2 linked regions of the Massilia sp. METH4 genome follow. The protein of the gene in region 2 interacts with the protein of the main gene of each other region in a pairwise test. Links are inferred from orthologs where the notes say so. Each region holds a gene or a part of one and is shown on either strand. Other genes may lie near its edges.

Region 1 (4,826 bases), 4.6 Mb from region 2 along the record:
CACGGGCATTTCCGGTCAGGACGGTGCTTACCTGGCACAGCTGCTGCTCGAAAAAGGTTACGAGGTCACGGGCACGTTCCGCCGCACCAGCTCGGTCAACTTCTGGCGCATCGAAGAACTGGGCATCCAGAACCACTCGAACCTGAAGCTGGTCGAGCACGACCTGACCGACCTGTCGTCGTCGATCCGCCTGCTGCAGAACGGCCAGTTCCACGAGATCTACAACCTGGCGGCGCAAAGCTTCGTGGGCGTGTCGTTCGAGCAACCGGTCACCACGGCCGAGATCACCGGCATCGGCGCCGTCAACCTGCTCGAGGCGATCCGCATCGTCGACCCGAAGATCCGCTTCTACCAGGCATCGACCTCGGAAATGTTCGGCAAGGTGCAGGCGATCCCGCAGAAGGAAGACACGCCGTTCTACCCGCGCAGCCCGTATGGCGTGGCCAAGCTGTATGCGCACTGGATGACGGTGAACTACCGCGAGTCGTACGGCATCTTCGGTTCCTCGGGCATCCTGTTCAACCACGAGTCGCCGCTGCGCGGCCGCGAGTTCGTCACGCGCAAGATCACCGACTCGGTGGCCAAGATCAAGCTGGGCAAGCTCGAGGTGCTGGAACTGGGCAACCTGGACGCCAAGCGCGACTGGGGCTTCGCCAAGGAATACGTGGAAGGCATGTGGCGCATCCTGCAGGCCGACCGGCCGGACACCTATGTGCTGGCCACCAACCGCACCGAGACCGTGCGCGATTTCGTGACGATGGCCTTCAAGGCGGCCGGCATCGCGATTCGCTGGCATGGCAGCGGCGAGAATGAAACGGGCCACGAAGTGGGGAACGACGGGCAGGCCGGCAAGGTGCTGGTACGCATCAGCCCGAAATACTACCGCCCGGCCGAGGTGGACCTGTTGATCGGCGACCCGGCCAAGGCGAAGAAGGAACTGGGCTGGGAACCGAAGACCACGCTGGAAGAGCTGTGCCAGATGATGGTCGAGGCCGACCTGCGCCGCAATACCGCCGGCTTCTCGTTCTGATCCCCCTGTAGAATAGCGCGTTCCGCCGTCCCCATTTCGTGAGCTTCATGAGTACCACCACCCTCGAACAGCCTGTCATCCAGCCCGACGAACCCGCAGCGCCGCCGGGCCCGGATTTCGTCCACCTGCGGGTGCACTCGGAGTATTCGATCGTCGACGGCCTGGTGCGCATCGACGACCTGGTGAAGGCCGCGGCGAAGGACCGGCAGGGCGCGCTCGCCGTCACCGACCTGTCGAACCTGTTCGGCATGGTCAAGTTCTACAAGGCCGCCCGCGGCAAGGGCGTCAAGCCCGTGATCGGCTGCGACGTGTGGATCACCAACGATGACAACCGCGACAAGCCATCGCGCCTGCTGCTGCTGGCAAAGAACCGCGTGGGCTACCTGCAGCTGTGCGAACTGCTGTCGCAGGCATGGCTGACGAACCAGTACAAGGGCCGCGCCGAGCTGCGCACCGAATGGTTGCAGGCGCTGAAGGACCAGTCGTATGACGTGCTGCCCGGCGAGAGCGGCGCCAACGGGCTGATCGCCTTGTCGGGCGCGCAGTTCGGCGATATCGGTTGCGCGATCGACAACGGCAACCTGGAGCTCGCCGAGCAGCATGCGCGCAAGTGGTCGGCCATCTTCCCCGGCCATTTCTACATCGAGATCCAGCGCGCCGGCCAGCCCAACCAGGAAGCCCAGGTGCGCCAGTCGGTGGCCCTGGCGGCCAGGCTGCGCCTGCCCGTGGTGGCCACCCACCCGGTGCAGTTCATGTCCGAGTCCGAGTTCATCGCGCACGAAGCCCGCATCTGTATCGCCGAAGGCGAAATGATCGCCAACGCCAGGCGCGTGAAGCGCTTCAACGAGCAGATGCGCTTCATGACGCAGGAAGAGATGGCGATCCTGTTCGAGGACCTGCCGGCCGCGTTGCAGAATTCCGTGGAAATCGCCAGGCGCTGCAACGTCACGCTCACGCTGGGCAAGCCGCAGCTTCCGAATTTCCCCACGCCGGGCATGACGATCGACGAATTCCTCGTCGCCGAAACGAAGAAGGGCCTGGAGGAGCGGCTGCTGCAGCTGTTCCCGAACCCGGAGGAACGCGAGAAGCAGCGCCCCCGCTACGAAGAGCGGCTCGAGTTCGAGAACAACACCATCATCAAGATGAAGTTCCCGGGCTACTTCCTGATCGTGGCGGAGTTCATCCAGTGGGGCAAGAACAACGGCGTGCCGATCGGCCCGGGCCGGGGTTCCGGCGCCGGCTCGCTGGTGGCCTATGCGCTGAAGATCACCGACCTCGACCCGCTGAAATACAACCTGCTGTTCGAGCGCTTCCTGAATCCGGAACGGGTTTCGATGCCCGACTTCGACATCGACTTTTGCCAGGAAAAGCGCGAACTGGTGATCCAGCACGTGAAGGACCTGTACGGCCGCGAGGCCGTGTCGCAGATCGCAACGTTCGGCACGATGGCGGCCAAGGGCGCGATCCGCGACGTGGGCCGCGTGCTGGACTTCGGCTATAACTTCTGCGACGGCATCTCCAAGCTGATCCCGTTCAAGCCCGGCAAGCCGGTGACGATCGCCGAGGCGATCGAGGAAGAACCGCTGCTCAAGGAGCGCCTCGAGAACGAGGAGGAAGTGCGCCAGCTGCTGGACCTGGCCCAGCAGGTCGAGGGCATCACCCGCGGCATCGGCATGCACGCCGGCGGCGTGCTGATCGCCCCGGGCAAGCTGACCGACTTCTGCCCGCTGTACACGCAGTCCGGCGACTCGGGCGTGGTGTCGCAGTACGACAAGGACGACGTGGAAGCCGTGGGCCTGGTGAAGTTCGACTTCCTGGGCCTGACGACGCTGACGATCCTCGACCGCGCGGTGAACTACATCCGCGAGCTGGACCCGGCCGACAAGGACTTCGACCTGGCCAACGTGCCGCTGGACGACCGCGCCTCGTATGACCTGCTGACCAAGGCGAAGACCGTCGCCGTGTTCCAGCTGGAATCGCGCGGCATGCAGGGCATGCTCAAGGATGCGCGCCCCGACCGCTTCGAGGACATCATCGCGCTGGTGGCGCTGTATCGCCCGGGCCCGATGGACCTGATTCCCGACTTCTGCAAGCGCAAGCACGGCGAAAAGTTCGAGTATCCGGACCCGCGCACGGAGGGCATCCTGTCCGAGACCTATGGCATCATGGTCTACCAGGAGCAGGTGATGCAGATGGCGCAGATCATCGGCGGCTACTCGCTGGGCGGGGCCGACATGCTGCGCCGCGCGATGGGCAAGAAGAAGGCCGAAGAGATGGCCGAGCACCGCGAGATCTTCCGCAAGGGTGCCGGCGAACGCGGCCTGACGGTGGAAAAGGCCGACGAGATCTTCGACCTGATGGAGAAGTTCGCGGGCTACGGCTTCAACAAGTCGCACGCCGCCGCCTACGCGCTGCTGTCGTACCACACCGCCTACCTGAAGCAGCACCACACGGCCGCGTTCATGGCGGCCAACATGTCGCTGACCATGGACGACACCGAGAAGGTGAAGATCCTGGTCGAGGATGCGATCGAGGTCTGCGGCCTGACCATCCTGCCGCCGGACATCAACCTGTCGGCCTACCGCTTCCGGCCGGACGGCCAGCCGCGCTCCGTGACCGGCAAGAAAGTCACCGCGATCCGCTACGGCCTGGGCGGCGTGAAGGGCGCCGGCCAGAACGCGATCGAGGCGATCATCGCCGCGCGGGAAGCGGACGGCCCGTTCACCAGCCTGTTCGACTTCTGCAAGCGGGTCGACAAGAAGCAGATCAACCGCCGCACCATCGAGGCGCTGATCCGCGCCGGCGCCTTCGACTCGTTTGGCGTCGATCGTTCCGTGCTGTTCGCCTCGGTGGGCTTCGCCATGGAATGCGCCGAGCAGGAGCTGCGCGCCGCCAACCAGGTGAGCCTGTTCGGCGGCGACGACAGCGATCTCGTGGCGCCGCCCGAATACGTGCAGGCCACGCCGTGGACCGACCGCCAGAAGCTGGCCGAGGAAAAGATCGCGCTGGGCTACTACCTGTCCGGCCACATGTTCGACTCGTACGCGGCCGAGGCGCGGCGCTTCGCCCGCACCAAGCTCTCCGAGCTGGAGCCCTCGCGCGACGCGCGCATGATGTGCGGCGTCATCACCGGCATCCGCACGCAGATGACGCAGCGCGGCAAGATCCTGATCGTCTCGCTGGACGACAAGAGTGCCGTCGTGGAGGTGACCGTGTACAACGAGATCTTCGAGGCGAACAAGAAGGCGTTCAAGGAAGACGAATTCCTGTGCGTGACGGGCAAGGTGTCGGAAGACCGCTTCACCGGCGGCCTGCGTATCTCGGCCGAGAAGGTGTACGACATCGTGTCGGCCCGCCTGCAGTTCGGCCGCCAGATGGGCTGGCTGCTGCCGTCAAGCGTGCCGCCCGCCAAGCTGCGCGAAGTGCTCGCGCCGCACCGCGACGACTACGGCCTGCCGGTCCAGATGCGCATCCGGCCGCAAGGCATCGACTGCACCTTGCAGCTGGGGGATGACTGGCGGGTGGCGCCTTCGGACGAGCTCAAGCTGGCGCTGGAGCTGGCGCTGGGGGCGAAAGAGGTGGCGGTGGAGTACTGACCGGGTTTCAGGACAACCGGTGTCGCACACTTTTTTCTGGATAATGCCCAGAAAAAAATGTTCGACACCGAGTGCCCTGGCGCTGCGGACGCTGGAAGCATCGGTGTCTGACACTATTTCCCCAGGAAATAGTGTCAGACACCGGTTTTCCCATGAGGCAGCTCCCTCGGCGCCCTTACCGCGGCCACCAGGTTGCGCAC
Region 2 (4,347 bases):
ACGTCGCGGAACAGGAATTCGCGCTTGGCCGGCACCTCGGCCGGCCCTTTCGTGCCGTGCGCCTTCAACAGGCCCGCCAGCAGCACGGGTTCCATTTCCAGGTGCACGCCCGCCGCTTCGATGCGGGCGATCTGCTTCGTGGCCAGCCACGCATAGGGGCTGATCGGGTCGTAGTAGAACCTGACTTTCTCCATGATGTTCCCGTCAAAAATGGTTCTTGAACTCGCGCAGCGCGGCGAACACGGCCAGCGGCGGCGCGCCGGCGGCCACCTTGCCGTCGACCGCCAGGCGCGCGGCGATGTGTTCGTCGCGGTAGCGCAGGAAAGGATTCGTTGCTCGTTCGACGGCAATCGTGCTGGGCACGGTTGGCACACCGCGCTGCCGCTTCGCCGCCTCCAATTCCATGCGCGCACGCAATGCTTCGTTCCCTGCGTCGACCGCGAGGGCAAAGCGCAGGTTCGACAACGTGTACTCGTGCGCGCAATACACTTCGGTATCGGGCGGCAAGGCCGCCAGCTTGTCCAGCGAGGCCGCCATCTGCGCCGGCGTGCCCTCGAACAGGCGCCCGCAGCCCCCCGCGAACAGTGTGTCGCCGCAGAACAGCCAGCGCCGGCCCCCATTGCCGGCGCCATCGCCAACGTAGGCGATGTGGCCGCGCGTATGGCCCGGTACATCCAGCACCGCCAGTTCGAGGCCGATGCCCGGCACCGTGATCCGGTCGCCTTCGCCCAGCGGATGCGTGACGGCGGCGATGCCGTCGCCGGCCGGCCCGAACACGGGCACCTCGTAGCGTTCCAGCAAGGCCGGCACACCGCCGATGTGGTCACCGTGGTGGTGGGTGAGTAAAATGGCAGTAAGCGTCAGCTCGCGCTCGCGCAGCGCGGCCAGGATCGGCCCGGCATCGCCAGGGTCGACGACGGCCGCGTGCTGATCGTCATGGATCAGCCACAGGTAGTTGTCGTTGAATGCCGGCACCGGCATCACGCGCAACGCCGTGCTTGTCGACCCGGTTGGCTCAGTTGTTGGCTCAGTTGTTGGCTCAGTTGCTGACATGCTTGTTGGCATCCTTGTCGGCGAGGCTGTCGACATATCGGTCGAAAACGGGGTCATCAGGTCATTGAACATCAAATTCGTCGGCGGTAATTGCCAAGGGAACGCATGGATAGCGCAGCATCCGAAAAATCCATTATAGCGCTGGACAGCTGGCTTCAAACCCCGGCTGGCCGGTATGTGCGCGCCTGGGAGCAAAGCCGCCTGGACGCGCTGACGGCCGACATCTTCGGCTACAACGCACTGCAGATCGGCATGCCCCAGATCGATGCGCTGGCGGCCAGCCGCATGCCGCACAAATGGCTGGCCGACACGCTGCCGCAGCGTACCGTCGAGACGGCGGGCCCGCCGGTGGTCCTGACATTCGATACGATCGAATTGCCGTTCGCCTCGCAAAGCCTGGACCTGGTGGTGCTGCCCCACGTGCTGGAGTTCGCGGCGGAACCGCACCAGGTGCTGCGGGAGGTGGAGCGTGTGCTGATCCCGGAAGGGCAGCTCATCATCTGCGGCTTCAATCCGGCCAGCCTGTGGGGCTTGCGGCAGATGCGGGGGAGGGTGACGGGCACCCGCTATCTGCCACGCGGCGAACTGATTTCGATGCCGCGCATCAAAGACTGGTTAAAATTGCTGAACATGGGCGTCAGCCACAGCCATTTCGGCTGTTACGCGCCGGCCTGCCGCACCGAGCACTGGCTGGCGCGCTATGCGTTCATGGATCGCGCGGGCGAGCGCTGGTGGCCGTATTTCGGCGCCGTCTATCTCGTCCAGGCGATCAAGCGGGTCAAGGGCATGCGGCTGATCGGGCCGGCGTGGAGCAGGAAGAAGGCCGCGTCGCCGGTGGCGGTGCCAGCAACGAACAAACACAAGGAACATGGATAAAGTCGAGATTTTTACGGACGGTGCGTGCAAGGGCAATCCCGGCACCGGCGGCTGGGGCGCGCTGATGGTGGCGGGCGAAGCGCAGAAGGAACTGTTCGGCGGCGAGCTGAACACCACGAACAACCGCATGGAACTGAAAGCCGTGATCGAGTCGCTCAACGCCTTGAAGCGGCCGTGCGAGGTGATCCTGCACACCGACAGCCAGTACGTGCAGAAGGGCATCAGCGAATGGATCCACGGCTGGAAGGTGCGCGGCTGGAAGACGTCCACGAAGGAGCCCGTGAAGAATGCCGACCTGTGGCAGGCGCTCGATATCGCCCAGTCCGTGCACAAGGTCGACTGGCGCTGGGTGCGCGGCCATAACGGCCACCCCGGCAACGAGCGGGCCGACATGCTGGCCAACCGCGGCGTCGACGCCGTGCGCCGCAAGTAAACCAGGGTCACCCGGCCACGCCAGCCTGTTGCCCGCACCGGGTGCTGTATACTGCGCGGCCGCTGCCTATCGCACCGTCATAAAGCACCGTCATAAAGCACTGTCATAAAGCACCTTAACATGCGCCAGATCGTCCTCGATACCGAAACCACCGGTATCAACCCCAAGCTCGGCAACCGCGTCATCGAGATCGGTTGCGTGGAGCTGGTCAACCGCAAGCTCACCGGCAACAACTTCCACCGCTACATCAATCCCGACCGCGACTCGGAAGAGGGCGCGCTGGCCGTGCACGGCCTGACGACGGAGTTCCTGTCCGATAAGCCGCGTTTCCATGAAATCGTCGAGGAATTGCGCGAGTACATCCGCGGTGCCGAAGTCATCATCCATAACGCGCCGTTCGACCTGGGTTTCCTGAACCACGAGTTCAAGATGCTGAACCTGCCGTCGTTCGACGAGCATATCGGCGGCGTCATCGACACCCTCGTGCAAGCCAAGGAGCTGCGCCCCGGCAAGCGGAACTCGCTCGATGCGCTGTGCGATCACTACGGCATCTCGAATGCCCACCGCAAGCTGCACGGCGCATTGCTCGACGCGGAATTGCTGGCCGATGTCTACCTGGCGATGACGCGCGGCCAGAACAGCCTGGGCATGGATATCGAAGTCGAGGAAGTAGCCACCGGCGTCGATCTTGCGAACGTGGCATTGGCCGAGATCCTCGTGGTGCGCGCCACGGACGAGGAAGCGGCCGCGCACGAGGACTTGCTCAACGGCCTGGACAAGGCCGTGAAGGGCACGTGCGTCTGGCGCGCGGTCCCCGCGTAGCCCGACAGGCGCTTGACGCAGCTCAAGTGCCTCCCTATAATAGTGCTTCTTCGGGAGGTTAGCTCAGGGGTAGAGCACTGCATTCACACTGCAGGGGTCGCAAGTTCGAAACTTGCACTTCCCACCAGGATTCGAAAGGCCCGCAACGTTCGTTGCGGGCCTTTTTTGCTTTGGGGTGCAGGTATCCGCCGGCCGATGGCTCACCGCGCTGTGCTGTGGCCAGATGCCCCGTCAGTAAAGGAGCGAGGCGCCGTCCAACGCCAGTCATGTGTGAATCTTCGATAGATTTACGCACCTTTATCGATGAGATAATGGCTTGCGCAGCCTGGCCAGCCGGGCCGCGCGCTTTAGAGCGCCTAACAAAACCCCCATCGCTGCGTTGCAGCGTCTCGCCGTACAGGTGTACTGTCTTCGACGCCGCGCCTTGCCATGCGGGTTTTGTTAGGCGCTCTTAACCGTGACCATCGGCAGGAGGAGGGGCAGTGAGCAAGAACGAACTTCCAGTTTCGCGCAAACAGATTCTTTACCTGGCCCTGGCCGTGTTCGTTCCATTGCTGTTCGCCGTCGCGGTCATCTGGTGGAGGCCGTCGACAGCGGGGGACGCCGAGTCCGACCAGGCGCGGGCAGCGGCCGTGCTCGCAGTGATGGCGATCGGCCTCGGGGCCATTGTTGCGGCCGCCGCACATCGGCGCGCGGTCGAGCTCGATGCCGATGTACTGGTGATCCGCCACAGCGTCTACACGCTGGCGCTGGACCGCTCCCGCATTGCCTCGGCCGCAGTGAAGGAGGTGGCGACCGTGGAGGAGCTCGGCCTTCGCACCCGCGCCAATGGCATTGCCGCCTTCGGCTACCTGTCGGGATGGTTCAGGACCAGGCACGGCCAGTTGATGTTTTGTGCGATATCCGCATGGCCGGTCTACCACATCGCGCTCGACGGGGAGGCGGAATGCAAGGAAATCGCCCTCAGCGCCTCACCAGAACTCGCGCGGCGTATCGCGGCGTGGGTGCAATCCTAGTTTCTTGCGGCCCCGGCTGCTGACAAAGCCGATCAATCGTCCAACACGACAACGCATCGCAGTCGCGCCCCGGCGTTTCACGTTCGTCATTTAATGCAACTAACCGAAAGAATCTTTCAAACCCGCGACCTCTAAGCATACGACGGA

What was found. The genes of interacting proteins can lie anywhere in the genome.
Region 1: the proteins of dnaQ (region 2) and dnaE interact in binary tests that used the Escherichia coli proteins (3 or more experiments, as listed by UniProt). The link is inferred for Massilia sp. METH4 from one-to-one orthologs.

The regions. Positions count from the first base shown.
Region 1 is NZ_CP146614.1:703,220-708,045, reverse strand. The notes cover bases 769-4,826. They hold dnaE (DNA polymerase III subunit alpha), read left to right. Parts: upstream 769-1,077; coding sequence 1,078-4,626; downstream 4,627-4,826. Other genes in these bases: V6Z91_RS03105 (glycosyltransferase family 4 protein), read right to left, coding at 4,761-4,826; gmd (GDP-mannose 4,6-dehydratase), read left to right, coding at 769-1,030. Outside these bases: more of gmd, read left to right, coding at 1-768. UniProt on the Escherichia coli protein: DNA polymerase III is a complex, multichain enzyme responsible for most of the replicative synthesis in bacteria. This DNA polymerase also exhibits 3' to 5' exonuclease activity. The alpha chain is the DNA polymerase catalytic subunit.
Region 2 is NZ_CP146614.1:5,254,040-5,258,386, forward strand. What follows is about bases 1,523-4,333. They hold dnaQ (DNA polymerase III subunit epsilon), read left to right. Parts: upstream 1,523-2,482; coding sequence 2,483-3,184; downstream 3,185-4,333. Other genes in these bases: V6Z91_RS23015 (class I SAM-dependent methyltransferase), read left to right, coding at 1,523-1,929; rnhA (ribonuclease HI), read left to right, coding at 1,922-2,362; V6Z91_RS23035 (hypothetical protein), read left to right, coding at 3,667-4,200. Also shown: V6Z91_RS23005 (2-hydroxychromene-2-carboxylate isomerase), read right to left, coding at 1-194; gloB (hydroxyacylglutathione hydrolase), read right to left, coding at 205-981; more of V6Z91_RS23015, read left to right, coding at 1,159-1,522. UniProt on the Escherichia coli protein: DNA polymerase III is a complex, multichain enzyme responsible for most of the replicative synthesis in bacteria. The epsilon subunit contain the editing function and is a proofreading 3'-5' exonuclease.